Regions from separate parts of the Streptomyces sp. NPDC087428 genome, predicted to be linked through region 1. Evidence: riboswitches for the same ligand, from Rfam matches in the RefSeq annotation. Region 1 holds a riboswitch; each other region holds the start of a gene.

Region 1 (7,159 bases):
GGCCGGGGTACCCGCGCCACGCTCGCACGCGGACACCCCGGCCCTCCGGCCCTTCCCGGGTCAGGAGGCGGGCAGCTCGCCGCGGACGGTACGGGCCGCGGCGACCAGGTTCTCCAGGGCCGCCCTGGTCTCGGGCCAGCCGCGGGTCTTCAGACCGCAGTCGGGGTTGACCCAGAGCCGTTCGGCGGGGATGGCCTCCAGCCCCTTGCGCAGCAGGGCGGCGGCCTCTGCGGCGTCGGGTACCCGCGGGGAGTGGATGTCGTACACCCCGGGGCCGGCCTCGCGGGGGTAGCCGTGTGCGGCGAGTTCGCGGGCGACCTGCATGTGGGAGCGGGCGGCCTCCAGGCTGATGACGTCGGCGTCGAGGTCGTCGATGGCTTGGACGATGTCACCGAACTCGGCGTAACACATGTGGGTGTGGATCTGGGTGTCAGGGCGTACGCCACTGGTGGTGAGCCGGAAGGACTCGGTGGCCCATTCCAGATACGCGGCGTGGTCCGCCGCCCGCAGCGGCAGCGTCTCGCGCAGCGCGGGTTCGTCGACCTGGATGACCGAAGTGCCCGCGTTCTCAAGGTCGTTGACCTCGTCGCGCAGTGCGAGGGCGACCTGTCGTGCGGTGTCCCCGAGGGGCTGGTCGTCGCGGACGAAGGACCAGGCCAGCATGGTGACGGGCCCGGTCAGCATCCCCTTGACCGGACGGTCGGTCAGGGACTGGGCGTACGAGGTCCAGCGCACTGTCATCGGTTCGGGCCGGGAGATGTCGCCGGCCAGGACCGGCGGGCGGACGTAGCGGGTGCCGTAGGACTGGACCCAGCCGTGCTGGGTGGCGAGGTAACCGGTGAGCTGTTCGGCGAAGTACTGCACCATGTCGTTGCGTTCGGGTTCGCCGTGCACCAGGACGTCGAGGCCGGTCTTCTCCTGGAAGGAGATGACCTCACCGATCTCGGCCTTGATCCGTTCCTCGTATCCGGCCGTGTCGACGCGGCCCTTGCGCAGGTCGGCGCGGGCCGTGCGCAGTTCGTCGGTCTGCGGGAACGAGCCGATGGTGGTCGTCGGCAGCAACGGCAGCCCGAGGTGCGCCCGTTGGGCGGCGGCCCGCTCGGTGTAGGGCTGGGAGCGGCGGCCGTCGGCGTCGGTGACGGCGGCGGTCCTGGCCCGGACCGCGGGGTCGCGGGTGATCGGGGAGCCGGCGCGGGAGGCGAGGTCGGCGCGGTTGGCGGAGATCTCGGCGGCGACGGCGCCCGTGCCCCGGGTGAGTCCCTTGGCCAGGGTGACGACCTCGGCGGTCTTCTGCTCGGCGAAGGCGAGCCAGCGCAGGATCTGGGGGTCGATGTCCCGCTCGGGTGCCGTGTCGAGGGGGACGTGCAGGAGGGAGCAGGAGGCGGCCACGTCGACGCTGTCGGCGAGGCCCAGGAGGGTGGCGAGGGTGGCGAGGGACTTCTCGTGGTCGTTGATCCAGATGTTGCGGCCGTTGACGACACCGGCGACGAGCCGCTTGCCGGGCAGTCCGCCGACGGCGGCGAGGTCTTCGAGGTTGGCGGCGGCCGGGCCGGTGAAGTCCAGGGCGAGGCCCTCCACCGGGGCCTTCGCCAGGACGGGCAGGGCGTCGCCGAGCCGGTCGAAGTAGGAGGCGACGAGCAGCTTGGGGCGGTCGGTGAGGCCGCCGAGGTCACGGTAGGCGCGGGCCGCCGCGTTCAGCTCGGCCGGGGAGCGGTCCTGGACGAGCGCCGGTTCGTCGAGCTGCACCCACTCCGCGCCTGCGGCACGCAGGTCGGCGAGCACCTCGGCGTAGACCGGCAGCAGCCGGTCCAGCAGGGTGAGCGGTTCGAAGCCGGCTGCCGCTCCGGGGGCGGGCTTGGCGAGCAGGAGGTAGGTGAGGGGGCCGACGAGTACCGGCCGGGCGGTGTGCCCGAGCGCGAGGGCTTCCCCGAGCTCGGTGACCTGCTTGGTGGAGTCGGCGGTGAAGACGGTGTCCGGGCCGAGCTCGGGGACGAGGTAGTGGTAGTTGGTGTCGAACCACTTGGTCATCTCCAGCGGCGCCACGTCCTGGGTGCCGCGGGCCATCGCGAAGCAGCCGTCGAGCGCGTCGGCGTCGACGGCCGCACGGTGGCGCCGGGGGACCGCACCGACCATGACGCTGGTGTCGAGGACGTGGTCGTAGTACGAGAAGTCGCCGGTGGGCACTTCGTGGATGCCGGCGTCCGCCAGCCGCTTCCAGTTGGAGCGGCGCAGTCCTGCCGTCGTCTCCCGGAGGGCGTCGGCGGTGACGCGGCCCTTCCAGTACCCCTCGATGACCTTCTTCAGTTCCCGGTTCGGGCCCTGGCGGGGGTAGCCGTACACGGTTGCTCGTGCTGCCGCGGCTGCGGGCTTGGGTGTCACGGAAATCTCCTTCGCGAGATGACTCCTGAACATCCCGGGGACGGGACACGGACGCGAAGGGATGACGTACCGGACGGATCTCGCGCACGCCTTCGGCGCGGACTCCTGTCTGGTATGTACGCCGACCCGCCCACGAGGTCACCGGGATTTCCGCACACGAGGGGTCGCGTGCGGGCAACGGGCAGGTCTTCGGACTCGCGGGCACATCTGCCGGGGGCAGACTCCTACTGGCCGTCGCTTCCCAGATCCGACCGGATCCAGTGCGTATGACGGCGGTCGTTCCCACTCACCGCTGCGGGGCAGTCCCGGAATTCCACCGGGTTCCCTCTTACGACGCGCCTGCCTGGCGGACAGGGCGAACCAGCTGCACCGGTCAGCCTAGACGGTCGTCCACCGCCCAGGCGCCTCTGTTCACATTCCGGAACGTGAAACGGGACCCCGGCCCCACGTTCTCGGTGAGCGTGATCCGCGCTCCTGTGGGACGAATGTATTGCCCAACCTGGAGCGGGCCGTGCTCCGTCGGAGCCGGGCGGCGGCCGAGGACGGACCGGGACGGACCGGCCGAGGCAACCGGCCAGGAGCGCGCGACCGCTCACCGTGGTAACCATCCGTCACCGCGGTGGCCATGCATCAGCGCCGGTTGACCGGGTACCCGCACCGGGCACGACGCCTATGGGAGGAAGCGAGAACACCGTGAACGACCTTCACCCGAAAGACCCCGGAACGAGCGGGGACCCGATTCCGCGTGACCCGCCCGATCAGCAGGCCACGGCCGACGAGGACCCCTTGGACGTGGTCGGCGGCTCGATGCGGCCGACGGCCGACGAGCACCCGGACCTGGAGATTCCCGATACGGACGAGGCAGGCACCGGCCGGCGCGGCGCTCCGCCCGCGGCCCCTCGCCATCCCGACCACCCCGTGCCCGACGAACCGTCCGGCTGACCCGGTCCCCGAAGGCACGCGCCGGACGAAAGCGTCTTCACCCTTGTGCCGACGGCGGAGGCCGCGGGCGTGGATCATAGACGCATGACCCACGTGGGGAGCGCCCCGTCGCTGTCCTCCCCGGCCCCGCCGGGAAGTGGAAGCCGTCCGGAACCAGGCGCGCGTCCTCCGGCTCAGCCAGATCCGGTGGCAGACCCCCTCGTGGGACGCGGACGCGATCAGGTTCTACGACCGGCTGGGCGCCCGCGCCAAGGAGAAGCGGCGCTTCTTCCTGTCCGCGGACTGACCCCCCTTCTGCTGCCCGCCTGCCGCTGTTTCGGCATCGGTGACCCCGTCGGTGTCCCCTGCGCCGCTGCTCGTTCGTCGTGAGGGTGAGAGCCCGCTGATTCCGGAGGCCGTGATGCAGTACGCCCTGATGATCTACACCGAGCCCGGCCAGGAGGAGACGCTGTCGGAGGAGGAATGCGAGGCGGCGTACGCCGAGTACCTGGCGCTGGCCGACGATCCGCGGTGCGTCGGCGCCGGGCAGCTGCAGTCCGCCGAGACGGCGACGAGCGTGCGCGTGGTCGGCGGCCGGACACTGATGACCGACGGCCCGTTCGCGGACACCAAGGAAGTACTCGGGGGCTTCTGCCTGATCGAGGCGGCGGATCTGGACGAAGCGATCGAGCTGGCGTCGCGCGTCCCGGCCGCCCGGCTCGGCGGCGCCGTCGAGATCAGGCCGGTGGTGCGGCGCTGAACGTGCTGGAGGAGGTCTTCCGGGACGAGTGGGGCCGGGTGCTGGCGTCACTCGTCGGGTACCTCGGTGACTTCGACAGGGCGGAGGACGCCGCGCAGGAGGCGTTCGCCGTCGCGGCGCGGAGCTGGCCCGCCTCGGGCGTACCGGCCAACCCGGGCGCGTGGCTGGTGACGACGGCGCGCCACCGGGCGATCGACCGGATCCGCCGGGAGCACATCCTTGCCGAGAAGATCCACCTGCTGCCCGCACCCGAGGCCGTCATGGACGAGTTCGACGACACCGTGATCAAGGACGAACGCCTTGAGCTGATCTTCACCTGCTGCCACCCCGCCCTGCCGCTGGAGGGACAGGTGGCACTGACCCTGCGCGCCCTCGGCGGGCTGGAGACCGCTGAGATCGCGCGGGCCTTCCTCGTCTCCGAGGAGACCATGAAGCGGCGCCTGACACGCGCCAAGAACAAGATCAGGGCGACCGGGATCCCGTTCGCGGTTCCGGGCGCGCACCTGCTGCCGGAACGCATCGACGCGGTCCTCGCCGTCATCTACCTGATCTGCAACGAGGGCTACCGCGACCGGGTCGGCCTCGGTGCAGAGGCCATCCGCCTGGGACGGGTGCTCGTCGCGCTCATGCCGGACGAGCCGGAGGCGCACGGGCTGCTGGCACTGATGATGATCCACGACGCCCGGCGGCGGGCCAGGTTCTCCGGCGAGGACCTCGTGCTGCTCGGCGACCAGGACCGGTCGCTGTGGGACGCCCGCCGGATCGCGGAGGGACGGGTGGTGCTCGACCGGGCACTCGCGCTGGGCGGGCGCGGCGCCTACGTCGTCCAGGCGCTGATCGCGTCGATGCAGACGCGGGAGCGGATCGACTGGCCCCGGGTCGCCGCGTTGTACCGGCGGCTGGTCGAACTCACCGGGTCCCCGGTGGTCCGGCTCAACCACGCGGTGGCGGTCTGCCAGGCCGGCGACCCCGCCGAGGCGCTGCGCACCGTAGACGGTCTCGACCTGGACGGGTACCTCTACTTCCACTCGACCCGCGGCGAGTTGTTGCGGCGTCTCGGACGCGCCGCCGAGGCCCGGGACGCGTACCGGCGGGCGCTCGAACTGGCCACCTCGATCCCCGAGCGACGGTTCCTGACCAGACGGATCGAAGAAATCTGACCCGGACTGTCCCCTGGACGGGTCCTCGTTCGTCGCTTCGGCAGGAGGACGTACCAGCGGTCATGCCCACGGCGGTTCGTGGCGGCCGCGCGGCGGGGCCCGCGTACGGGCAGGCTCCGCCGGGGGTGTCCCCGCCCGCGCCGCCCGGCAGCGGCACCACCTACCACGGAGGAAGCCATGAGTTCCGCACCGGCGACCGGCACGATCCCCGGCTACACGGCCGGCACCTGGAAGGCCGACCCGGCGCACTCCGAGATCGCCTTCACCGTCCGGCAACTCATGGTCAGCAAGGTGTGCGGCCTGTTCACCGGCTCCGATGTCACGATCGTCACGAGCGAGGACCCACTCGCCTCGTCGGTCACCGCGACGATCGACACCGCGTCCCTCGGCACCGGCAACGAACGGCGTGACGGCCACCTCCGCTCCACCGACTACTTCGACGTCGGGAAGTACCCGACGATGGGCTACCGCTCCACCGGCATCCGCCGGAGCGGCGACGGCTGGGTCATCGACGGTGAACTGACCTGTCGCGGTGTCACCCGGAAGGTGTCACTGGCCGTCGGGTCGAACGGGTTCGGCCCGGCCGAGTCCGGTGCGCGGCGGGCCCGCTTCTCCGCGACCACGCGGATCAGCCGCCGTGACTTCGGCCTCCGCATCCCGATGGACGGCATCGGCGGCGTGGTCGGCGACGAGGTGTCGATCACCCTCGCCGTCGAGGCCGTCCTCCAGAAGTGATCCGGCCCGGACGCGCTGCCGCACACCGGCGGCCACGCCCTCGCCGCGATCCGCGGCAACCACCCGAATGCTCGTCACGACCCGAGGTGAAACCAGATGTCCACAGCCCGGTCAACCGACAACAGAGCGGCGCTCGGCCGACTGCACGAGGCCGTCAACCGCGGAGACGCGGAGCTCATCGAGAAGACGATCGACGAGCTGTTCGAGCCGGACGTGCTGATCCGCACGCCCCTGCCGGTCGAAGCGACGGGCGCGCAGGCGCTGAAGGAGGTGTTCACGACCCTCTGCCGGGCCTTCCCCGACCTCCACATCGAGGTCGACGACATGATCGCGGAAGGCGACAGAATGGTCTCCAGGAACACGGTCACCGGGACCCACCTGGGCGATTACATGGGCCTGCGGCCCACCGGAAGACCGGTCACCTACAACGAGATCTTCATCTTCCGCTTCGTCGGCGACCGGATCGCCGAGACCTGGGGAGTCGTCGACGTCCTCGCGCAGATGCGACAGCTCGGCGTGGCTCCCGGAGGGACCTCATGAGCACAGCGGCATGACCGGGGCGACGGACGTCCCGGTGCGCCCCGCTCTCCTCAGACCTCGCCGAGGTCCGAGGAGAGCCAGCGCTGCGGCCGCATGTGGATGACCACCTGCTCGCCGTGCTCCTTCCAGGCGAAGTCGACATAGCCGTCGACCTTCTCGGCGGCGAGGTAGCGCGACGACATCTCCACCAGGCGTTCCCGTGTGGCCGCGACCGTCGAGATGACGGGGCCCTCGACCGAGACGTAGCGGATGGTCGGTGAGACACGGTCGACCATCAGACAGAACCGGCCCGCCGCGGCGATCGCTTTCCCCTTGCGGGAGTTGAGCCCCGTCATGATCCAGACATCGCCGCCCGGCCGGTACTGGTACCAGATCGGGACCGTCAGCGGTGACCGGTCCTGCTCGGCGGCGTTCACGGCCAGCGCGGCGATGTGCGGCTCCGTCAGAAACTGCTCGCGCTCTTCACGGGTCAAAGCCACAGGGGGACTCCTTCGTGGGGGGTGTCGTGAGTTCTCAATGTTGCATTATGTAATGCCTGTGCCGGTTCGTCCTTCGTGTCGCGACGCGGGCGGTTCGTCAATCGCCCTGCTGCCGGAGCGAGGAGCGAGGAGCGAGGACCTGGGACGGGGGATCGGGGATCGGACGTCAGGGGGTCAGGACGATC
Region 2 (7,159 bases), on a different contig from region 1:
CCGGATGGAGGTGCTCCTCGAACGGGGCCCGTTCAGCCTCGACGGGGAGCGCGACCTGATCCGCCGGCACCGTATCGACGTCCTCGTCACGAAGGACAGCGGCGGCGCCGCCACCGCCCCCAAGCTCGCCGCCGCCCGCGAGGCGGGGATTCCGGTGATCGTGGTGCGCCGCCCACCGGTTCCCGAGGGCGTCGCGGTGGCCGCCACCCCCGACCTGGCCCTCGCCTGGCTGCGCGGGGGCCCCGGGGCTCAGGCCTCCGGGTAGCGGCGCGGCGTCCAGACGATCTGCCGCCCGTCACCACGCCGCACCCAGCGCGTCTGCGAGGACCCGACGATCAGGATCGTGCGCATGTCGACCTCGGCCGGGTCGAGATCTGCCAGCCGTACCGTGCGTACGCTCTCGGCCGGTCCGCCGACGTCCCGGCCGAGGACCACGGGCGTGTCCGGCGACCGGTGCTCCAGGAGCAGGTCGCGGGCCTTGCCGACCTGCCAGGTCCGGCTGCGGGAGCCGGGGTTGTACAGCGCGAGCACCAGGTCCGCGGAGGCCGCCGCGCGCAGCCGTTCCGCGATGACCTCCCACGGCTTGAGCCGGTCCGAGAGCGAGAGCGTGGCGTAGTCGTGGCCCAGCGGCGCGCCGGCGCGGGCGGCGGCCGCGTTGGCCGCCGTCACACCCGGCAGCACCCGCACCGGCACGTCCGCGTACTGCTCCTGGGAGGCCGCCTCCAGGACGGCCGTCGCCATGGCGAAGACCCCTGGGTCGCCGCCGGACACCACGGCCACGCGCCGGCCGCGACGCGCCAGGTCCAGGGCGAACTCGGCGCGTTCTGACTCGACCTTGTTGTCCGAGCCGTGCCGCAGCTGCCCGGGGCGGACCGGCACCCGCTCCAGATAGGTGGTGTAGCCGACCACGTCGTCGGCGGCGGCCAGCACCCCGCGGGTCTCGGGCGTGAGCCACAGCGGTCCGGCGGGGCCGGTGCCGACCACCGCGACCTCACCGCCGCCCGGGGCGCGTTCCGGACGGGGGGCGTCGATCCTGCTGGGCAGGACCGCGACCGCGAAGTACGGCACGGACCCGGCGTCGATCCCGGCCAGCTCGCCCGTGCGCTCCCCGGCCATCGTGGCGCGTTCGACGTAGTGGGCCTCCGGCAGCCGCCCCGACGCCTCGAAGGCGCGGCGCACGGCCGGGAAGGTGCGGCCCAGCTTCATCACCACCGCGGCGTCGGTGGCGGCGAGCCGGGCGGTGAGCTCCTCCTCCGGCAGGGTGCCGGGCAGGATGGTCAGCACCTCCTCGCCCTCGGCGAGCGGGGTACCGAGCCGGGCGGCCGCGGCGCTGACCGAGGTGACGCCGGGGATCACCTCGGTGGGGTAGCGGTCGGCGAGGCGCTTGTGCATGTGCATGTACGAGCCGTAGAAGAGCGGGTCGCCCTCGGCGAGCACCGCGACCGTGCGCCCCGCGTCCAGGTGCACCGCCAGGCGGGCCGCCGCCTCGGTGTAGAAGTCCTCCATCGCACCCCGGTAGCCGCCCGGGTGGTCCGTGGTCTCCGTCGTGACGGGGTAGACCAGGGCCTCCTCGATGTGGTCGGCGCGGATGTGGGCGGCCGCGATCGACCGGGCGATGGACCGTCCGTGCCGGGCGCTGTGATAGGCCACGACATCCGCTTCGGCGATGACGGCCACGGCTCGTACGGTCATCAGGGCCGGATCGCCGGGGCCGAGCCCGACCCCGTACAGCCGGCCGTTCCTCTGCTGCTCGCTCACGCTTACTCCTCCTCGCTGGCGATGGCGTTGAGGGCGGCGGCCGCCATGGCGCTGCCGCCGCGCCGGCCGCGCACGATCAGGTGGTCGAGGCCGGACGGGTGCGCGGCCAGGGCGTCCTTGGACTCGGCGGCGCCGATGAAGCCGACCGGGACCCCGATGACGGCGGCGGGGCGCGGCGCGCCCTCCTCGATGAGTTCGAGCAGCCGGAACAGGGCGGTGGGCGCGTTGCCGACGGCGACGACCGCACCGTCCAGCCGGTCGCGCCACAGCTCCAGGGCGGCCGCGCTGCGGGTGGTGCCGAGTTCCGCCGCGAGCGCGGGCACCGACGGGTCGGACAGGGTGCACACCACCTCGTTGTCCGCGGGCAGCCGCTTACGGGTGACACCGCTGGCGACCATGGCCACGTCGCACAGGATGGGGGCGCCCGCCCGCAGCGCCGCGCGGGCACGGGCCACCACGTCCGGGCTGAAGGCGAGGTCGCGTACGAGGTCGACCATCCCGCAGGCGTGGATCATCCGGACCGCGACCTGGCTCACATCGGCGGGCAGGCCGGACAGGTCCGCCTCCGCGCGGATCGTGGCGAAGGACTGGCGATAGATGGCCGGTCCGTCCTTCTCGTACTGGTGCACAGTGCTGTCGCTCTCTTCATCGGGCGGGGAAGGGGCCATGGGGCATGGGGCGGAAGGGCCCCGGGCGTGGAACGTACAGGTGCCGCGGTGTCGCGGTGCGGGGAGGGGCGGTGTCAGCCGACGGTGCCCCGGGCCGCCGTCACGGCGGCCGCGAGTGCCGGGGGACCGGCGGGGACGGTCAGCGGGGAGCCCCGCTCCTCGCCGCGCACCGTGCGCACCCGGTAGCCGTCCGGGGTGGCGACGACGTCGACCCACTCGCCGTGGGGATGGCCGCAGCGGCGTTCGCACCCCGACCAGTACACCGGCAGTGCGCCGGGAGGCCCCACGGTCGCAGCGGCCTCCGCCCGCACATCGGCCAGGGACCTGGCGCAGCCGGGACGCCCGATGCAGGCCCCCACCCCGGTCCAGGGGGAGTGGGGCCCGATGACCAGTCCGGCGGCCCCCAGCCGGTCCAGCGCCTCCGCGGCCCGCCCCCGCTCCAGCCCGGGTACGACGACGCCGCGCCACGGGGTCAGCCGCAGTTCGCCGTTCCCGCGGTGCCTGGCGGTGCCGGTCAGCGCCTGCCACTGGTGGGCGCCGATCCGCCCCAGGGGCACGCCGGCGGACAGGGCGACGGTGCCGTGCGGGCCGGTCACGACGCCGGGATCAGGGGGCGCGGATTTCTCCGGGCGGGCGGGGACTGCGGTGCGCTCGGAGCTGATTCCGGCCTGCCGCAGCCGCCGTACGACCTCGTCGAGGAGCGGCTCGCCGTCCCCGGGCAGATCCGTCACCCGCCAGGCACCGGAGGCGGCCGCGGCGTCGAGGAAGACCTCCGCGGCGATCAGGGCGGCCCGCGGCGCCCCTGCGCCGGGTATCCGTACCGCGCTCTGCGCGGAGCCGACCCGCAGCGTCGCCCCGCCGTCGCTCCGCGCCAGCAGGGTCACGTCGGCGCCCAGCGCGTCCACGTCGCCGCGTCCGTCGTCGAGCGCGAACAGGAACCGCCCCGACAGGCCGGCCGCCGTGTCACTCGCGCACAGCAGCTCGTCCACCGCGGACAGCCACGGCCGGATGTCGCGCTCACCCCGGCCGTCGAGACCGGAGAGCGGGGACGCCACGACGTTGCGGACGCGCTCGTGGCGCTCGGAGGGCAGCAGCCCCGACTCGGCCATCCCGGAGGCCAGTTCGCCACCGCAGTCCGGGCCAAGGCCGCGCAGCTGCACATTGCCGCGCGAAGTGAGATGCAACTCACCGTCGCCCAGCCGCTCCGCCAACTCCCCCAGCACGTCGGCCTGCGCCGCGCTCAGCACGCCGCCGGGGATCCGGATACGGGCCAGCGCACCGTCGTCCGCCCGGTGCAGCCGCAGCGTCCCGGGGCAGGCGTCGCCACGGGCACGGGGAGAAGCGTCTCCTGTGCGCGCGGGAAAGATGGCAGGTGGGGGCATGGCGGCGAGCATACCGACCATCTCATCAGATCCGTATGAGCCCCAGTTGATAGGTGCCCCTTACTATGCCTAGCGACGGGCTGTCCGGCCCGTCGTCGCCACAGACGGCGACAGGGGAGGAAGCCCGGTGCGATTCCGGCGCGGTCCCGCCACTGTGAATCCGGTCGCACCGACCGGGTGAGTCAGGAACTCCCTTCCCCGTCCACCCGGCTCCGGCCGGGCAGGGGAGTCCCATTCCGACACCGCCCGGGGCGTGGATACCCCGAGGAAGGCCAGACGCCGCATGATCCTGCTCCTGTCGACGTCCGACACCGACCTGCTCAGCGCCAGGGCAGCCAACGGCCCGGTCACCTACCGCTACGCGAACCCCTCCCGGCTCCCGCTCCAGGACCTCCCGCAGCTCCTGGACGGCACAGACCTGGTCGTCGTACGCCTCCTCGGCGGCGTCCGTGCCTGGCAGGACGGCCTCGACCACGTCCTCGCCACCGGACGCCCGGTCGTCGTCCTCACCGGGGAACAGGCCCCCGACGCCCAGCTGATGGCCGCCTCCACCGTCCCCATCGGCATCGCCGCCGAGGCCCACGCCTACCTGGCGCACGGTGGCCCCGCCAACCTGGAGCAGCTCGCCCGCTTCCTGTCGGACACCGTGCTGCTCACCGGCCACGGCTTCGAACCGCCCGCCCCCGCGCCCTCCTGGGGCCCGCTGGAGCGCACCCCCCGTGCGACGGACGGCCCCACCATCGCGGTGCTCTACTACCGCGCCCACCACATGAGCGGCAACACCGCGTTCATCGAGACCCTGTGCCGTGCCGTCGAGGACACGGGCGCCCGCGCCCTGCCGCTGTTCGTCGCCTCACTGCGCACGCCCGAGACCGAGCTCATCGACGCGCTGCGGGACGCCGACGCGATCGTGACCACCGTGCTCGCTGCGGGCGGCACCCGGCCCGCGGAGGCGTCGGCCGGCGGTGACGACGAGTCCTGGGACGCCGGGGCCCTCACCGGCCTCGACGTACCCATCCTCCAGGCGCTCTGCCTCACCAGTTCGCGGACCGACTGGGAGGACAACGACGAGGGCGTCTCGCCGCTGGACGCCGCGAGCCAGATCGCGGTCCCCGAGTTCGACGGCCGCCTGATCACCGTCCCGTTCTCGTTCAAGGAGATCGACGAGGACGGCCTCCCGGCGTACGTCGCCGACCCCGAGCGCGCCGCCCGGGTCGCCGGGACCGCCGTACGCCATGCCCGGCTCCGCCACATCCCGAACGCCGAGAAGCGCCTCGCGCTCGTCCTGTCCGCGTACCCGACCAAGCACTCCCGGATCGGCAACGCGGTCGGGCTCGACACCCCCGCGAGCGCCGTCGCCCTGCTGCGCCGCCTGCGCACCGAGGGATACGACTTCGGTGACGAGGAGGTGCCGGGCCTCGCCTCCGGCGACGGCGACGAGCTGATCTACGCGCTGATCGAGGCGGGCGGCCACGACCAGGAGTGGCTCACGGAGGAGCAGCTGGCCCGCAACCCGGTCCGTATCCCGGCGGCCGACTACCGCCGCTGGTACGCGACGCTGCCGGCCGAACTCCGCGAGGCCGTCGAGCAGCACTGGGGCCCGGCTCCGGGCGAGATGTTCCTGGACCGCTCGCGCAACCCCGAGGGCGACATCGTGCTGGCCGCCCTGCGCCGGGGCAATCTGCTCATCCTCATCCAGCCGCCGCGCGGCTTCGGTGAGAACCCGATCGCCATCTACCACGACCCCGACCTGCCGCCCTCGCACCACTACCTGGCGGCCTACCGCTGGATCGCCGCCTCCGCCGACGACAACGGCTTCGGCGCCGACGCGATGGTCCACCTCGGCAAGCACGGCAACCTGGAATGGCTGCCGGGGAAGAACGCCGGCCTGTCCGCCGCGTGCGGCCCCGACGCGGCTCTCGGTGACCTCCCCCTCGTCTACCCGTTCCTGGTCAACGACCCGGGCGAGGGAACCCAGGCCAAACGCCGCGTCCACGCCACCCTGGTCGACCACCTCGTACCGCCGATGGCCCGCGCCGAGAGCTACGGCGACATCGCCCGGCTGGAGCAACTCCTCGACGAGCACGCCCAGATCGCGGCGATGGACCCGGCGAAGCTCCCGGCGATCAGGGCCCAGATCTGGACCCTGATCCAGGCCGCGAAGCTCGACCACGACCTGGGGCTCGAAGACCGCCCGCAGGACGAGGGCTTCGACGAGTTCATCATGCATCTCGACGGCTGGCTCTGTGAGATCAAGGACGCGCAGATCCGCGACGGCCTGCACGTCCTGGGCGGCGCGCCCGGCGGCGCCGCCCGCGTCAACCTCGTCCTGGCGATCCTGCGCGCCCGCCAGATCTGGGGTGGCACCACGTCCCTGCCCGGCCTGCGCGAGGCACTCGGCCTCGACGAGTCGGCGGCCACCCGCACCACCGCCGACGAGGTCGAGGAGCAGGCACGGGCCCTGGTCCAGGCGATGGAGGACGCGCACTGGGCGCCGGCCGCCGTGGCCGGGGTCGCCGCCGGGCATCCGCGGTCCGTCGCGGACATCCTCGAATTCGCCGCCGACGAGGTCGTGCCGCGGCTGGCGGCCACCACCGACGAACTCGACCACACCGTGCACGCGTTGAACGGCGGGTTCGTCCCCGCCGGCCCCTCGGGATCCCCGCTCCGGGGCCTGGTCAACGTCCTGCCGACCGGCCGCAACTTCTACTCCGTCGACCCCAAGGCAGTGCCTTCCCGCCTCGCCTGGGAAACCGGACAGGCCCTGGCCGACTCCCTCCTGGACCGCTACCGCGCGGACAACGGCGACTGGCCCACCTCGGTCGGCCTGTCCCTGTGGGGCACGAGCGCGATGCGTACCGCGGGCGACGATGTCGCGGAGGCCTTCGCCCTGCTGGGCGTCCGCCCGGTCTGGGACGACGCGTCGCGCCGCGTCACGGGCCTGGAGGCGATTCCGACGGCCGAACTCGGCCGTCCGCGCATCGACGTCACCCTCCGCATCAGCGGCTTCTTCCGGGACGCGTTCCCGCACACCATCGGGCTCCTGGACGACGCGGTCCGCCTCGCGGCCTCGCTGGAGGAACCCGACGAGCAGAACTACGTACGCGCCCACACCCAGGCGGACCTGGCCGCCCACGGCGACGAACGCCGCGCCACCACCCGTATCTTCGGCTCCCGGCCCGGTACGTACGGCGCCGGCCTGCTCCAGCTCATCGACTCCAGGGACTGGCGCACGGACGCCGACCTCGCGGAGGTCTACACCGTCTGGGGCGGCTACGCGTACGGACGCGAACTCGACGGGCGCCCGGCCCGCGAGGAGATGGAGACGGCGTACAAGCGCATCGAGGTCGC
Region 3 (7,159 bases), on a different contig from region 1:
TCACGGCGACGGACCTGCCGAGGACCTCGTCCGCGGCCCGCCAGACCTCACCCATCCCGCCACGACCGATGGCGGATATCAATCGGTACCGACCAGCAACCAGCACCTGCGCACACCTATCCAATGTCTCGGGCCGAGGACCGCTTCGACTGCCGCGGCTGCGACCTCATCGGGAACTGACGGGGTGGGGGACACGCAGCAAGATCAGGATATCCGGCGCGCGGCCTCCGGATGACCGTCGGGCGGCGTCGGTACGGATCGGGGGAACAGCCACGCGCAGGCGGCCTGCGCGCTGAACTCGCCCTGACCGCCGGGGAAGAGCAGGTCCGCCGCCGCGAACGCCGGATCGCCGGCGGTCGCCGGGACGTAGGGGACCGCGATGCAGCGCATGCCCGCCGCCCGAGCCGCGGCGGCGCCCGGCACGGCGTCCTCCACCACCACACAGCCGGCGGGCGCGACGCCGAGGCGCCGGGCGGCCTCCAGGAAGACATCCGGTGCCGGTTTCCCGTGCGCGACCTCCTCGGCGGACACGTACTCGGTGAGGTACGCGTCGAGGCCGGTGCTCTTCAGTACGGCCTCTATCGCGGCCGGTGACGAACCCGACGCCACCGCCATGGCGATGCCGCGCGCGTGCAGCGTCTCCACGAACTTCCGCATCTCGGGGAAGGCCTCGGTCGAGGTGCGCGCCAGTTCCAGATAGATGGCGTCCTGACCCGCCACCAGCTCGTCGGCGGAGGCCTCGATGCCGTACTCGGTGCGCAGTACGGCCAGCGCCTCGCGGTTGCTGATTCCGATGAACCGGGCGTTCTGCTCCCAGGTGAAGTCCGGTACTCCGTACCGCTCCAGCAGCAGCCGTGCCGACTCGTAGGCGTTCGGCTCGCTGTCCACGAGTGTGCCGTCCAGGTCGAAGACGACCGAAGGGGCCTGCGCACGTGATGAGTTCATGGCGGACATGCTCTCAGCCGCTGATCATCCCGGGCCACCCGCCGCCGCCCGTCCCACCGATTCCACCAGGGGCAGCAGCCGGTGCGGCACCCGCTCGCGCAGGGCCACCTCGGTCCGGGTCCTGACCACGCCCGGCAGCTGGATCAGGCGCTGGATCACATCCTCCAGATGCCCGTTGTCCCGGGCCACGACCCGGGTCAGCAGGTCGCCGCCGCCCGTGGTCGAGAAGGCCTCCACGATCTCCGGCACGGCGGCGAGCGCCTCGCCCACGTCGTCGAGATGCCCCTGAGTGACCTCCAGGTGCACAAAGGCCAGTACCGGGTGGCCGAGCGCGGCGGGGGAGAGGAAGGGGCCGCTGCCGGTGATCACTCCGTCCCGTTCCAGCCGGTCGATACGGGCCTGGAGGGTGCCCCGCGCGATCGAGAGGATCCGTGCGTACTCGCGCACGCTGGTGTGCGGCTGCTCGATGAGCAGCCGCAGGATGCGGGTGTCGAGCGCGTCCACCGCCATGGTCCGCCGGCCTCTTCCTGGTACGTCGGTCGGGGCAGCGACTGTACCAATGGCGCACCGGCGCGCCTCCGGAGCCGCCGCCCCGTACCGGCCCAGGGCGGGGCGGGTCGGTCAGGAGCGGCGGCAGGACGTCAGAACTGCACGTCGGAGCAGGCGTAGAAAGCGTTCCCGGTGTCAGAGATCGTCCAGACGCCGAGGATCAGTTGCTTGCCGGACTTCTGCGGCAGCACGCCCGAGTGGCTCACCGTCGAGCCGGGCAGCCGGCCCCCGAAGGGGACGGTGAGGAACGGCTGCGGTTCCAGGTCCGCCCGGGTGAGCGGCTGGGTGGGGTCGTAGCCGTCCTTGGTGATGTAGTACCGGAAGTCGGTCGTGGCGTGCCGGGCCTCGATCCGCCAGTTGAACGTGTAGTTCTGACCGGCGGTGACCTTGGTGGCGGGCCAGGCGCCGCCACGCGGGTCGTCGAGTTCGGAGAACCGGCCGATGCCGCCCGAGCAGATGTGGCCGTCGGCCGGTCCGCGGGTGGGGAAGCCCTTGGGGCCCTCGACGCTCGGGGGCTCCCACTGGATCTGCCCGCAGTGCTTGACGGTGCCGATCCCGCAGAGCTGCTGGCGGCTGATGGGTGAGTCGGTGTAGCCGTGGCTCTGGGCGCTGCCGGAGGTGGCGAACAGCGCCGCCCCGGCCAGGCCGAGCCCGGCCAGTAAGGAGGTGATCCTTCTGCGCATACGTAGCTCCTGGAGATGTGGGGTGATGTCCGGAGAGTTCTGCGGTCTAGACCAAGGGTGAGCGTAGTCATGTCAACCAGCCGTGTCCATACCGTCCGGAGCGGGCTGTTGCCGGGCTCCGCGGAGGGGATGGCCGCGCGGAGGACGGGCGCGTGGCCGGCGCGGCACCGGGGGTGGAACGGCAGCGGATGTGTCCGTCACCGCGGTCGCGGACGCCGGTCTCCGGCTCCGGCCGGCCCACCTCGTGACTGCCCCGGTTGGGGCGACCGCGCCCGGTGTGCCGGTGGGGTTCCTCCGTGGAGGGACGTCATCCCGTACCCGCTAAGCTGCACACGCCCCGCGGGGGAAGTCCGGTCGAATTCCGGCGCTGACCCGCAACGGTAGGCGGAGCCGTCCTGTGCTCCGCGAGCCCGATTACCCGCGGCGGTGATAGCTCCTGTCAATTCGCCGTGGACTGCGAGAGGCGCTGCGTTGGGCGCTTCGCGTCCGGGCTGCTCCTTCGGTTGCGTAGGTGCACGGCCTGAGGCGAAAGCGATCCGCCCGTGGTCACCTCCCTCGAACACATACCGGCCCCGCCCTCGCGCACGTCCCGGGCCGGCGGCGGGCCCGCCCCTCCCCGGCGGCTCTCCCTGCCCCTCCTGCTGACCACCCTGTCCGTCCTGCTGCCGCTCTCCGTCGTCTGCGGTGCGGGAATCGGGGCCTCGGGGATCTCCTGGGGAGAGGTACTGCGCGACCTGTGGGCCGGCCTGACCGGAGGGTCCATCGCTCCTGACCGAGTCCCCGGGTACACCATCGTCTGGGAGCTGCGCTTTCCGCGAGCCGTGCTGGCCGCGGTCGTCGGGGCCGGCCTCTCGGCCATCGGTGTCGCCGTGCAGGCCATGGTCCGCAACGCCCTGGCCGACCCGTTCGTCCTCGGCATCTCCTCCGGCGCGGCCGTCGGTGCCAACGCCGTACTCATCTTCGGAGTCTTCAGCGCGCTCGGCATCTGGGCCCTGTCCACGGCGGCCTTCCTGTCCGCACTCCTCGCGATGATCCTCGTGTACGCGACAGCCCGTACAGCACGCGGCCTGACCCCCCTCAGACTCGTCCTGACCGGCACGGCGATGTACTACGGCTTCTCGGCCGTCACCACCTTCATGGTGTTCGCCGCCGAGCGCGGCGAGGCCGCCCGCTCCGCCATGATGTGGATGCTCGGCAGCCTCGGGGGTGCCACCTGGTCCTCCGTCCCGATCGCCGCGGGCGCCACGATCGGCGGCCTCGCCCACCTCGCGTGGTCGGCGCGCCGCCTCAACGCCCTTGCCATGGGCGACGAGACCGCGGCCGCGCTGGGCGTGGACGCCGCAAGACTGCGCAAGGAACTGTTCCTGGTCTCCGCGGCGGTCACGGGGGCGCTGGTCGCGGTGAGCGGCGCGATCGGGTTCGTCGGCCTGATGGTCCCGCACGCCGCGAGGATGGTGGTCGGCGCGGATCACCGCCGGCTGCTGGCCGTCGCACCGCTCGCGGGAGCCGTCCTGCTGATCTGGGTGGACATCCTCTCGCGCGTGCTGCTCGCGCCGGCCGAACTGCCGGTCGGTGTGCTGACCGCGATGATCGGCGTGCCGTGCTTCGTCCTGCTGATGCGCCGCCGCTCCTACACCTTCGGTGGCGCGTGATGCGGATCGACATCGATCAGCTCACGGTCGAGATCGCCGGTGCGCGCCTGGTGGAGGAGATCACGCTACGAGCGGGCGACGCCCAGCTCGTCGGCCTGGTGGGGCCCAACGGCAGCGGGAAGTCGACCCTGTTGCGCTGCGTCTACCGGGCGCTGCGCCCCTCCGCCGGAACGGTCCGGATCGGCGGCGAGGACCTCTACGCCATGAGCCCGCGGGAAGGTGCCCGCAGGCTGGCCGCGCTTCCCCAGGAGGCGACGTACGAGTTCGACTTCACCGTCGCCGAGACCGTGGCGATGGGAAGGATGCCGCACCAGGGGCCGGCGGCACGGGTCTCTGAGGAGGACCGGCGGATCTGCGAGGCGGCGCTTGCGGAGGTCGGGGCCGGCCACCTGGCCGACCGCGGCTTCCTGACCCTGTCCGGCGGCGAGAAGCAACGGGTCCTGATCGCCCGCGCCATGGCCCAGCAGCCACGCGTGCTGGTGCTTGACGAGCCCACCAACCACCTGGACATCGCCCAGCAGTTGGAGGTGCTGGCCCTGGTTCGCGCCAGCGGACTGACCGTGCTCACCGCGTTGCACGACCTCAACCTCGCCGCACTCCACTGCGACCTCCTCCATGTCATCGACAGCGGCCGGATCGTCGCGTCAGGCGCCCCGCACGACGTACTGACCCCCGAGTTGCTGGCCGAGGTCTTCGGAGTACGGGCGCACCGGGTGCCCCACCCGGAGACCGGAGCGGTACAGCTGATCTTCGACCGTCTCCACCCCGACCGTTCCCCTTCCTAAGGAACCACTGCCACCATGTCCCACCTGATACGTCCCGCCGCACTCGGTCTCGTCCTCACAGCCGCCATGGCCCTCAGCGGCTGCGGCGCGGAGATCGCCCCGCAGGACGGACAAGACAGTGAGAGCGCACCCGCGGCCGGGGGCCACTACCCGGTGACCGTCGAGAACTGTGGTGAGAAGAAGACCTACGGCAAAGCACCGCAGCGCGTGGTGACCAACGACGTCGGCATCACCGAGATCATGTTCGCCCTCGGGCTGGAGGACCACATGGCGGGCTATGTGATGCCCGACGACAAGGGCGATCTGACGTCCGTCCCCTGGAAGGGCGGCTACAAGAAGACCACTTGGCTCTCCAAGGAGACGATCAACAAGGAACTCGTCCTCGACGCACGCGCCGATCTCGTCTTCGCGGGCTGGAACTACGGCTTCAACGAGGGAGACGGATTCACCCCGGCAGCCCTGGAGAAGGTGGGCATCGACTCGTACCTGTTGAGCGAGTCGTGCCGCAACGGGCAGGGGAAGGCACGCGGGGTGATGCCGCCGCTCGAAGCGCTCTACACCGATCTCCGGAACCTGGGGAAGGTGTTCGACGTCGAGAAGCGCGCCGACACCCTCATCACCCGGTTCGAGAAGCAAGTGGCCCAAGCGCAGGCGACTGCCCTGAAGGGCACCGACCGGCCGAGGGTGTTCCTCTACGACGACGGCCGTGACAAGCCCCTGACCTCGGGTGCCTACGCCGGACCGCACGACATCATCACCAGGGCCGGCGGCGACCACGTCATGAAGGACCTCAAGGACACCTGGACGACGGTGGGCTGGGAAACGGTCGTCCAGCGGGACCCCGAGGTGATCGTCATCAACAACTACGGGGACACCAGCGCGGCCCAGAAGCGGAAGTTCCTGAAGTCCTATCCGCCGCTGGCCAACGTCTCCGCCATCAAGAACGACCGAATCGTCGTTCTCGACTACGTGGACCTGGTCGAGAGCCCGCGCAATCCCGCGGCCATCGCCTCACTCGCGGCAGCCCTGAGGAAGGCCGAACGCTGACGCTCGTTCGCGGGTCCGTGGCCGGACCGACTGGGGGCGGGGCGCGCGGCACGCGCGTCGGTGATCTGTCCCCAGCGACCGGCACCGGCCCTTGACGGGCCGCCGGAGTCCCGCGTACCGGATCCGACCGCACCCGACGCGACGAGCCGGCGGCAGCCCTCGACACCTGGCTGCCGACCGGGTGACCCGCGCCGGTGTCAGGGCAGGTTGGTCCGTTGGCTCGGCCGTGGCCGGGCAAGGTGCGATGATCCTGTGCCATTGGTCCAGAGGATTGGGTCTGATTTGAACCATTAGCCCTCCAGGTGCTGAGATGTGTCCATCAATGGCGCTGCGGGTCCTCCGGGGATCTCTGCGGCGCCTTTCTCATGTCTGCGCTGGTTCCATGCGCGAAAGGGGCGGGGCGACTTGCTGAAGAGGGCGTTCGTCGCACGCGATCCGGGACGGATCCGGCTGCGGTTCGCGTCCCGGGCCGTGCTCGGCATCGGGCTCGCCGTCGTGCTGTGCGGAGCGGCCGGGCACTCGCTGGCGGCGTCCATCACCGGTGGCCTGGCCGCGCTGCTCGCGCTGTTCACGGTGACCGACCCGACGGTGCGTGGGCAGGCGGTCACGACCGCCCTTCTCCCCGCAGTCGGTCTCCCGGTGCTCACGCTCGCCGCCGTGCTGCACGATGTGCCCGTCGCGCGGGACCTGGCGTTCCTCGCCGTTGTGGGGGTGGGGGTGTACGCGCGGCGGTGGGGGCCGCGCGGGCACTCGCTGGGTGTGTTCGGCTTCATGGCCTACTTCTCGGCCCAGTTCCTGCACACCGTGCCCGGCCAACTGCCCGAGCTGTACGCGGCCGTGCTGCTGTCGCTCGTCGCGTCCTCGGCGGTGCGGTTCGGGGCGTGGTGCTACGAGCGGCGGCTTGCGGTACCCGCGACAGTCGCCCTCCCGGCCAGTGCGGCGGGGCTCGGGCGGATCACGACGCGGCAGGCGGTGCAGGCGACGTTCGGGGCGGGATTCGCGCTCGCGGTCGGGCAGGTGCTCTCCGATCAGCGTTGGTACTGGGCGGTCGGCGCCACCTGGTGGGTGTTCGTGGCCACGACCTCCCGGGGCGAGACCGTCGTGCGCGGGTTCCGGCGCTTCCTGGGGACGGTCCTCGGGATCGGCCTGGGCTTCGCGGTGGCCGTGCCGCTGCACCACGAGCCGGTCGTGGCCGCGGTGGTCGTGGCGCTGAGCGTCTTCGGCATCTTCTACACCGCCGCCGTCTCCTACACCTGGATGATGCTGGCCGTGACCGTGATGGCGAGCATGCTGTACGGGCTGCTCGGCGTGCTCGACGCGGCTCTGCTCGTGCTGCGGGTGACCGAGACGACGGTCGGGGCGCTCGGTGCCGTACTGGCGGTGCTCTTCGTGTTGCCGGTGACCACGCACTCGGTGACCGAGGCGTGGGTGGAGAGGGCGCTGCGGTGCGTACGCGCGTGCACGGCACAGGCCGCCGCCCGGCTCGCGGGGAGCGAGG
Region 4 (7,159 bases), on a different contig from region 1:
CCGGGTCAGGGTGACCTGTCCCGCCGCCGTCGCGTGCACGGTGAGTCTGCGGTCGGCGGGGAAGGGACGTCCGGACGGCGCCCGGAGGGCGACGTCGCCGGCGTACCGGCCGGCCGCGACCGCTGCCGCACCGGCGCCGAGGAGGGAGGTGACGACTGCTGCCGTCGCTTTGGCCTGGCGCACGGCTTCAGTCTCCTGGGCGCTCCCGGAGTCGGCCACCGGGCGGGGGCCGTTCGATGCCGGCCCGCCGTCCGGAGGGGCGCGGGATGCGTCACGGACGGCTCTGGTCCGGCTGCCCGTACCCCTTGAGCGCCTCCCGGACGTCACTCAGCTGGTCCGGGGTGAGCAGGGCCGGGGAACGGCCGGGGACGGCGCTCGCGGCGAGCCAGAGGCGGCAGAGCCATTCGAGCTGGGCGGTGCGGTCGTACGCCTCGTCGAGGGTGGCCCCGTAGGTGACGGTTCCGTGGTTGCCGAGCAGACAGCCGGTGCGGTCCCGCAGGGCCGTCAGCATGTTCGCGGCCAGCTCGTCGGTCCCGTACCGGGCGTAGGCGGCGACCCGGACGGGGCCGCCCAGCAGCGCGGCCGCGTAATGGATCGGCGGGACCTCCGCGACCAGCGTGGAGACGGCCGTGGCGTGCACCGCGTGGGTGTGCACGACGGCGGCGGCGGCCGTGTTCCGGTAGACCGCGAGATGGAGTGGGAGTTCGCTGGTCGGGGCCAGCTCGCCGAGGACCTGGTTGCCCTCCAGATCGACGCCGACCGCGTCCTGGGGGCGGAGCCGGTCGTAGGGCACGCCGCTCGGGGTGACCAGGACGGTGCCGCCGACCCGGGCCGACACATTGCCCGAGGTCCCGACGACCAGGCCGTCGGCCGCCGTCCTGCGGGCGGTGGCGACGACCGCGTGCCAGGTCTGTTCGATGTCCTCGGCCTGTTCGACCGGGCCTCGCCGCTGATCGCTCATACGAAGATCCTTTCCACTGATGAGCGGTCCATGTTTCCGCCCGCTCCGGAAGATCGTCCGGAGCCGGATTCGGGGCCCACACCGCCCCGCGACCGTTCAGCTCTGTCGGAGCACGGCCAAGTGGAGCGGCGGGCCTCCGATTGGAGTCACCACAACGCCCTGTTCAGTTCATCTTCCGTTCACCCAGGTTGCCTACGGTCCACGTGCCACTGACGTCGAACGATTGCCTGGGTAAATGGAACACATCACGCTGCTGCTCGCGATTGTGATCGTGACAGCTCTAGTGTTCGATTTCACGAACGGTTTCCACGACACCGCCAACGCGATGGCCACGACCATCTCGACCGGCGCACTCAAACCCAAGACAGCGGTGGCGATGTCCGCCGTTCTCAACCTCGTCGGCGCGTTCCTGTCGGTGGAGGTCGCCAAGACGATCTCCGGCGGGATCATCAATGAGAACGGCCTCAGAACCGAGGTCATCTTCGCGGCGCTCGTCGGCGCCATCCTGTGGAATCTGCTGACCTGGCTGGTCGGACTCCCGTCCAGCTCCTCCCACGCCCTCTTCGGCGGTCTGATCGGCGCCGCGGTGATGTCCGCGGGCTGGTCGTCGGTCGACGGCGGCACGGTCGTCACCAAGGTGCTGCTCCCCGCGGTCGCCGCCCCGGTCGTCGCCGGTCTGGCCGCGCTGCTGGCCACCAAGCTGACGTACCGGATCGGCGGGAAGATCCGTGACGGCGCCCAGGAGAAGGCGACCGCCAAGGGCTACCGCGCCGGGCAGATCGCCTCCGCCGGGCTGGTCTCCCTCGCCCACGGCACCAACGACGCGCAGAAGACCATGGGCATCATCACGCTCGCCCTGGTCACCGGCGGGGTGCTCTCCCCCGGTTCCAACCCGCCGGTCTGGGTGATCGTCAGCGCCGGCCTGGCCATCGCGCTCGGCACCTACCTGGGCGGCTGGCGCATCATCCGCACCATGGGCAGCGGCCTCACCGAGCTCAGGCCGCCGCAGGGCTTCGCCGCCCAGACCAGCGCGGCGACGGTCATCCTGGCCTCCTCGCACCTCGGCTTCTCCCTCTCCACCACCCAGTCCTGCTCCGGCGCCGTGATGGGCGCGGGCCTCGGCCGCCGGGGCGGTGTGGTCCGCTGGTCCACCGCCACCCGGATGTTCGTCGCCTGGGGCCTGACCCTGCCGGCCGCCGGTCTGGTCGGCGCGGGGGCGGAGTTCCTCACCAAGCAGGGCACCTGGGGCGTCGTGCTCGTCGCCGTGCTGCTGGTCGCGGGCTCCGGAGCGATCTGGGTCCTGTCGCGCCGCAAGCCGGTCGGCCAGGACGACGTCGCACCCGGCGGCCAGGACGGCACTCCCGGGGACGCCGAACCCGCGGGCGTCGTCACCACCGCCATCGCGGCCGTCAGCCCGCCGCCCACCGCGGCCCAGGCGCAGCAGGACCTCAAGACCACCATCCCGGCCCCGGCCGGACCCGTAGCCGACCCGGCGCGACCCGCCACGGTGTAAGGACACATCCCCATGAACATCGACTGGGCAGCCCTCGGCACCGTCTTCGGTGTCTCTCTCGTCGCCACCGTCGCCCTGGTGGGCCTCTTCACCCTGGGCATCGTCGGCCTCTCCAAGCAGCCGGAACCGGCCGCGCGGGGCGGGCAGGCCGGCGGGTCGCTGATGCTGGCCCGCGCGGGCGCGTACGTCTGCTTCGGGCTGTGCGCGGCGGCCGTGGCCTACGGGATCTACATGATCGTCGCCTGACGGCCCAAGGACCCCCCGGGGCCCTTCCCGCTCCCGCTCATCGGGCCGGACGCACCTCGTGCGCGTCCGGCCCGATGTGGGTCTCAGCACACTGCACCGTCGCAGGTCAACGGCAGGTTGACTGACGTTCGCGGAGCGTGGTGGACTGCCGGAGCCATTACGGCGACAGCAGAGGAAGCCGGTGCGAATCCGGCGCGGTCCCGCCACTGTCACCGGGGAGCAGTCCCCCACCACCGGAAGTCACGGTCCACGCCACGTGGACCGGAAGACCGGGGGAACTGCGGATCCGGGAGCCAGGAGACTCTCGTCGCCGTCACGTCGAACCAGGGCGCGGACCCTGAGTGAGGACATATCGCCATGCCCGGCCGCCGTGCGTCCGTATCTGCGCCGCCCCTTCCACCCATTGCCCGCACGAAGGTCCTTCGAGGCGTGACGGCCGGCTGAACCGTGCGTGCCGATCGCATCTTCGCGTACGGCGCCACGGCCGGTCTGATCGGCGATCTGCTGCTCGGTGATCCCCGCCGGGGACACCCGGTCGCCGCCTTCGGGCGGGCCGCGGCAGGCGTCGAACGCCGTCTGTGGCGCGACCACCGCGGGTGGGGCGCACTGCACACCCTGGTCTGCGCCGGAGGCGCCGCGGGGGGTGCCGCGTTGGCCGCCCGCGCGCTGCGCCGCAGTCCCGCCGCGTCCGTGGCCCTGACCGCCGCCACCACCTGGTCCGTCGTCGGCGGTACGTCGCTGGGGCGCGAGGCCCGGTCCATCGGCGGCGCCCTGGCCGCCGGGGACCTCGGCCTGGCCCGTGAGCGGCTGCCCCACCTGTGCGGCCGCGACCCGCAGTCCCTGGACGGACCGCAGATCGCCCGCGCCGTGGTGGAGTCCGTCGCCGAGAACACCTCGGACGCCGTGGTCGGCGCCCTGGTCTGGGGCGCGCTGGGCGGGGTCCCCGGACTCGTCGGCTTCCGGGCCGCCAACACCCTCGACGCCATGGTCGGCCACAAGTCGCCCCGCCATCTGCGCTACGGCTGGGCCTCGGCCCGCCTCGACGACCTCGCGGGCTGGCCGGGCGCCCGGCTGACGGCGCTGCTCGCCGTGGCCGCCGGCGGACGGCCCCGGGGGGCGCTGCGGGCCTGGCGGGCGGATGCGGCCAAGCACCCGAGCCCCAACGCGGGCCCCGTGGAGGCCTCCTTCGCGGGCGCCCTCGGCGTCCGCCTGGGCGGCACCCTCGCCTACGGCGGCCGGGTCGAGCACCGCCCCGTACTCAACGGGGAGACGGGCCGGGCCGTGGAGACCGAGGACATCGAACGCGCCGTACGGCTGTCGCGCCGGATCGGTGCGCTGGCCCTCGGCATGAGCGTGGCGGCCCGCCTGGGCGTCGGCGCGGCCGCACGCCGGATCACCTCGCCGCACGGCCCGGGGCCGCACGCCCCGGGTACGCGCGCCTCAGGACGGAGACCGACATGAGCGGCGGGCTGCTGGTCGCCGGGACCACCTCGGACGCGGGCAAGAGCGTCGTCACGGCGGGCATCTGCCGCTGGCTGGTGCGCCGGGGCGTGAAGGTCGCGCCGTTCAAGGCGCAGAACATGTCCCTGAACTCCTTCGTCACCCGCGAGGGCGCCGAGATCGGCCGCGCCCAGGCCATGCAGGCCCAGGCGGCCCGGGTGGAGCCGACCGCGCTGATGAACCCGGTGCTGCTCAAACCCGGCAGCGACCGCTCCAGCCAGGTCGTCCTGATGGGGCGCGCAGTCGGCGAGATGAGCGCCCGCGGCTACCACGGCGGCAGGCAGGAAGCGCTGCTGTCCACCGTCGTGGACTGCCTGGAGCAGCTTCGGGGCACGTATGACGCGGTGATCTGCGAGGGGGCGGGCAGTCCGGCCGAGATCAATCTGCGGCGCACGGACATCGTGAACATGGGCATCGCACGGGCGGCCCGCTTCCCGGTGGTGGTCGTCGGGGACATCGACCGCGGCGGGGTCTTCGCGTCGTTCTTCGGTACGACGGCGCTGCTCGCCGCCGAGGACCAGGCGCTGATCGCCGGCTATCTGGTCAACAAGTTCCGCGGTGACGTGTCGCTGCTCGAACCCGGTCTGGACATGCTGCGCGGTCTGACCGGACGGCCGACGTACGGGGTGCTGCCGTTCGCCCACGGCCTCGGCATCGACGAGGAGGACGGGCTGCGGGTCTCGCTGCGCGGCACCGTGCGGGAGTCGGCCGTCGCCCCGCCGCACGGCGAGGACGTCCTGCGCGTCGCGGTGTGCGCGGTGCCCCTGATGTCGAACTTCACCGATGTCGACGCGCTGGCCGCCGAACCGGGTGTCGTCGTGCGGTTCGTGGACCGCGCGGAGGAACTGTCCGACGCCGACCTCGTCATCGTGCCCGGCACCCGCGGCACCGTGAAGGCGCTGGCCTGGCTGCGCGAGCGCGGGCTCGCAGACGCGCTGCTGCGGCGCGCCGCGGAGGGCCGCCCGGTCCTCGGCATCTGCGGTGGCTACCAGATCCTCGGCGAGCACATCGAGGACGAGGTGGAGTCGCGCGCCGGGCGGGTCGACGCGCTCGGGCTGCTGCCCGTACGCGTCCGGTTCGCCCGCGAGAAGACCCTCGCCCGGCCGGCCGGCGAGGCGCTCGGCGCCCCCGTCGAGGGGTACGAGATCCACCACGGCGTCGCGGACGTGCGGGGCGGCGAGCCCTTCCTCACCGACGGACAGGGGCAGCGCCTCGACGGCTGCCGGTCCGGCGCCGTGTGGGGCACCCACTGGCACGGCTCCCTGGAGAGCGACGCGTTCCGCCGCCGCTTCCTGACCGAGATCGCGCGGGCCGCCGGCCGCCGCTTCGTGCCCGCCCCCGGCACCTGTTTCGCCGAGCTGCGCGAGGAGCAGCTCGACCGCCTCGGTGACCTCATCGAGGAGCACGCGGACACCGACGCGCTGTGGCGGCTCATCGAGTCGGGCGCACCGGCGGGACTCCCCTTCATCGCCCCCGGAGCACCCGCGGTCCCCGCAGCGCGCACAGTCCCCGGAGCGCCCGAACCGCTGGAAACCGCCGCCACCAAGGAGGCCTTGTGAGTACGCCGTACCCCTTCACCGCCATCGTCGGACAGGACGATCTCCGCCTCGGCCTGCTGCTCAACGCCGTCTCACCGGCCGTCGGCGGGGTGCTGGTGCGTGGCGAGAAGGGCACCGCCAAGTCCACCGCGGTGCGCGCGCTGGCCGCGCTCATGCCGGAGGTGTCCGTCGTCCCCGGGTGCCGGTTCTCCTGCGACCCCGTGGCGCCCGATCCGGCGTGTCCCGACGGCCCCCACGCGTCCGCGTCCGGCGTGTCGCGGGCGGCGCGGACGGTCGAGCTGCCCGTCGGCGCCTCGGAGGACCGGCTCGTCGGGGCGCTCGACATCGAACGGGCGCTCGCCGAGGGCGTGAAGGCCTTCGAGCCGGGGCTCCTCGCCGATGCCCACCGCGGAATCCTGTACGTGGACGAGGTCAACCTCCTCCACGACCATCTGGTGGACCTGCTGCTGGACGCGGCCGCCATGGGTGCCTCGTACGTGGAGCGCGAGGGCGTCTCCGTACGCCATGCCGCGCGCTTCCTGCTCGTCGGGACGATGAACCCCGAAGAGGGCGAGCTGCGGCCGCAGTTGCTCGACCGGTTCGGGCTGACCGTCGAGGTCGCCGCGTCCCGTGAGACCGATCTGCGGGTCGAGGTGGTGCGCCGGCGCCTCGCGTACGACGACGATCCGGCGGCCTTCGCCGCCCGGTGGGCGGACGAGGAGGGCGCGTTGCGGGCCCGGATCGCCGACGCGCGGGCGCTGCTGCCCGAAGTACGCCTCGGTGACGGGGCGTTGCGGCAGATCGCGGCCACCTGTGCGGCCTTCGAGGTGGACGGGATGCGGGCCGACATCGTGATGGCCAGGACCGCCACGGCGCTGGCCGCGTGGGCGGGGCGTACCGATGTGCTGGCCGAGGACGTCCGGCAGGCCGCCCTGCTCGCGCTCCCCCACAGGCGCCGGCGCAATCCGTTCGACGCGCCGGGGCTCGACGAGGACAAGCTGGACGACACGCTGGAGCAGAACAGCGGCGAGGACGACGATCCGGACCCGGACGGCCCCGGTGGCGGCGGCCCGCCGCCGCAGGGCGACGGCCCCGACACGCCGCCGCGGCCCGAGGGCGGCGCCGACGACACGCCCACGCCGTCCGTGCCCGAGCAGGGCGGGGAGCAAGGCGGGGAGCGGGAACCGGGGCAGCCCCGGCCGGGCGGGGGCGGCGAGCAGCAGCCCGTGCGGGCCGGTGAGCCGTTCCGGACGAGGATGCTGAGCGTGCCGGGCCTGGGCGAAGGCGCGGCGGGGCGGCGCTCCCGGGCGCGTACCGAGCACGGGCGTACCACCGGTGCGCGGCGTCCGAAGGGCGCGCTCACCAAGCTGCACCTGGCCGCCACCGTGCAGGCCGCCGCCC

The links. Region 1 has a riboswitch for cobalamin ahead of metE (5-methyltetrahydropteroyltriglutamate--homocysteine S-methyltransferase). Riboswitches for the same ligand answer to the same signal wherever they lie in the genome.
Region 2: it holds a riboswitch for cobalamin, as region 1 does, so the genes downstream of both, cobN (cobaltochelatase subunit CobN) here and metE (5-methyltetrahydropteroyltriglutamate--homocysteine S-methyltransferase) in region 1, are expected to answer to the same signal.
Region 3: it holds a riboswitch for cobalamin, as region 1 does, so the genes downstream of both, ACIO3R_RS38115 (FecCD family ABC transporter permease) here and metE (5-methyltetrahydropteroyltriglutamate--homocysteine S-methyltransferase) in region 1, are expected to answer to the same signal.
Region 4: it holds a riboswitch for cobalamin, as region 1 does, so the genes downstream of both, ACIO3R_RS03835 (cobalamin biosynthesis protein) here and metE (5-methyltetrahydropteroyltriglutamate--homocysteine S-methyltransferase) in region 1, are expected to answer to the same signal.

What each region holds. Positions count from the first base shown of each region.
Region 1 covers NZ_JBIUXR010000004.1:461,736-468,894, reverse strand. The annotation lists gene metE (5-methyltetrahydropteroyltriglutamate--homocysteine S-methyltransferase) at 61-2,379, opposite strand; cobalamin riboswitch at 2,542-2,759, opposite strand; gene ACIO3R_RS11525 (hypothetical protein) at 3,073-3,321, shown strand; gene ACIO3R_RS11520 (hypothetical protein) at 3,458-3,607, shown strand; gene ACIO3R_RS11515 (YciI family protein) at 3,722-4,060, shown strand; gene ACIO3R_RS11510 (RNA polymerase sigma factor) at 4,063-5,220, shown strand; gene ACIO3R_RS11505 (YceI family protein) at 5,398-5,955, shown strand; gene ACIO3R_RS11500 (ester cyclase) at 6,052-6,495, shown strand; gene ACIO3R_RS11495 (pyridoxamine 5'-phosphate oxidase family protein) at 6,546-6,974, opposite strand; gene ACIO3R_RS11490 (zinc-binding alcohol dehydrogenase family protein) at 7,141-7,159, opposite strand, start outside.
Region 2 covers NZ_JBIUXR010000014.1:31,398-38,556, reverse strand. The annotation lists gene ACIO3R_RS28150 (cobalt-precorrin-6A reductase) at 1-265, shown strand, start outside; gene ACIO3R_RS28145 (precorrin-2 C(20)-methyltransferase) at 250-1,758, opposite strand; gene ACIO3R_RS28140 (precorrin-8X methylmutase) at 1,761-2,387, opposite strand; gene cobG (precorrin-3B synthase) at 2,501-3,820, opposite strand; cobalamin riboswitch at 3,868-4,020, shown strand; gene cobN (cobaltochelatase subunit CobN) at 4,092-7,159, shown strand, end outside.
Region 3 covers NZ_JBIUXR010000028.1:25,759-32,917, forward strand. The annotation lists gene ACIO3R_RS38095 (serine/threonine-protein kinase) at 1-106, opposite strand, end outside; gene ACIO3R_RS38100 (HAD family hydrolase) at 205-945, opposite strand; gene ACIO3R_RS38105 (Lrp/AsnC family transcriptional regulator) at 970-1,455, opposite strand; gene ACIO3R_RS38110 (lytic polysaccharide monooxygenase) at 1,587-2,177, opposite strand; cobalamin riboswitch at 2,487-2,618, shown strand; gene ACIO3R_RS38115 (FecCD family ABC transporter permease) at 2,720-3,829, shown strand; gene ACIO3R_RS38120 (ABC transporter ATP-binding protein) at 3,829-4,614, shown strand; gene ACIO3R_RS38125 (ABC transporter substrate-binding protein) at 4,630-5,661, shown strand; gene ACIO3R_RS38130 (FUSC family protein) at 6,067-7,159, shown strand, end outside.
Region 4 covers NZ_JBIUXR010000002.1:26,454-33,612, forward strand. The annotation lists gene ACIO3R_RS03815 (alpha/beta hydrolase) at 1-183, opposite strand, end outside; gene ACIO3R_RS03820 (class II aldolase/adducin family protein) at 272-961, opposite strand; gene ACIO3R_RS03825 (anion permease) at 1,197-2,474, shown strand; gene ACIO3R_RS03830 (hypothetical protein) at 2,487-2,720, shown strand; cobalamin riboswitch at 2,891-3,024, shown strand; gene ACIO3R_RS03835 (cobalamin biosynthesis protein) at 3,168-4,181, shown strand; gene ACIO3R_RS03840 (cobyric acid synthase) at 4,178-5,779, shown strand; gene ACIO3R_RS03845 (putative cobaltochelatase) at 5,776-7,159, shown strand, end outside.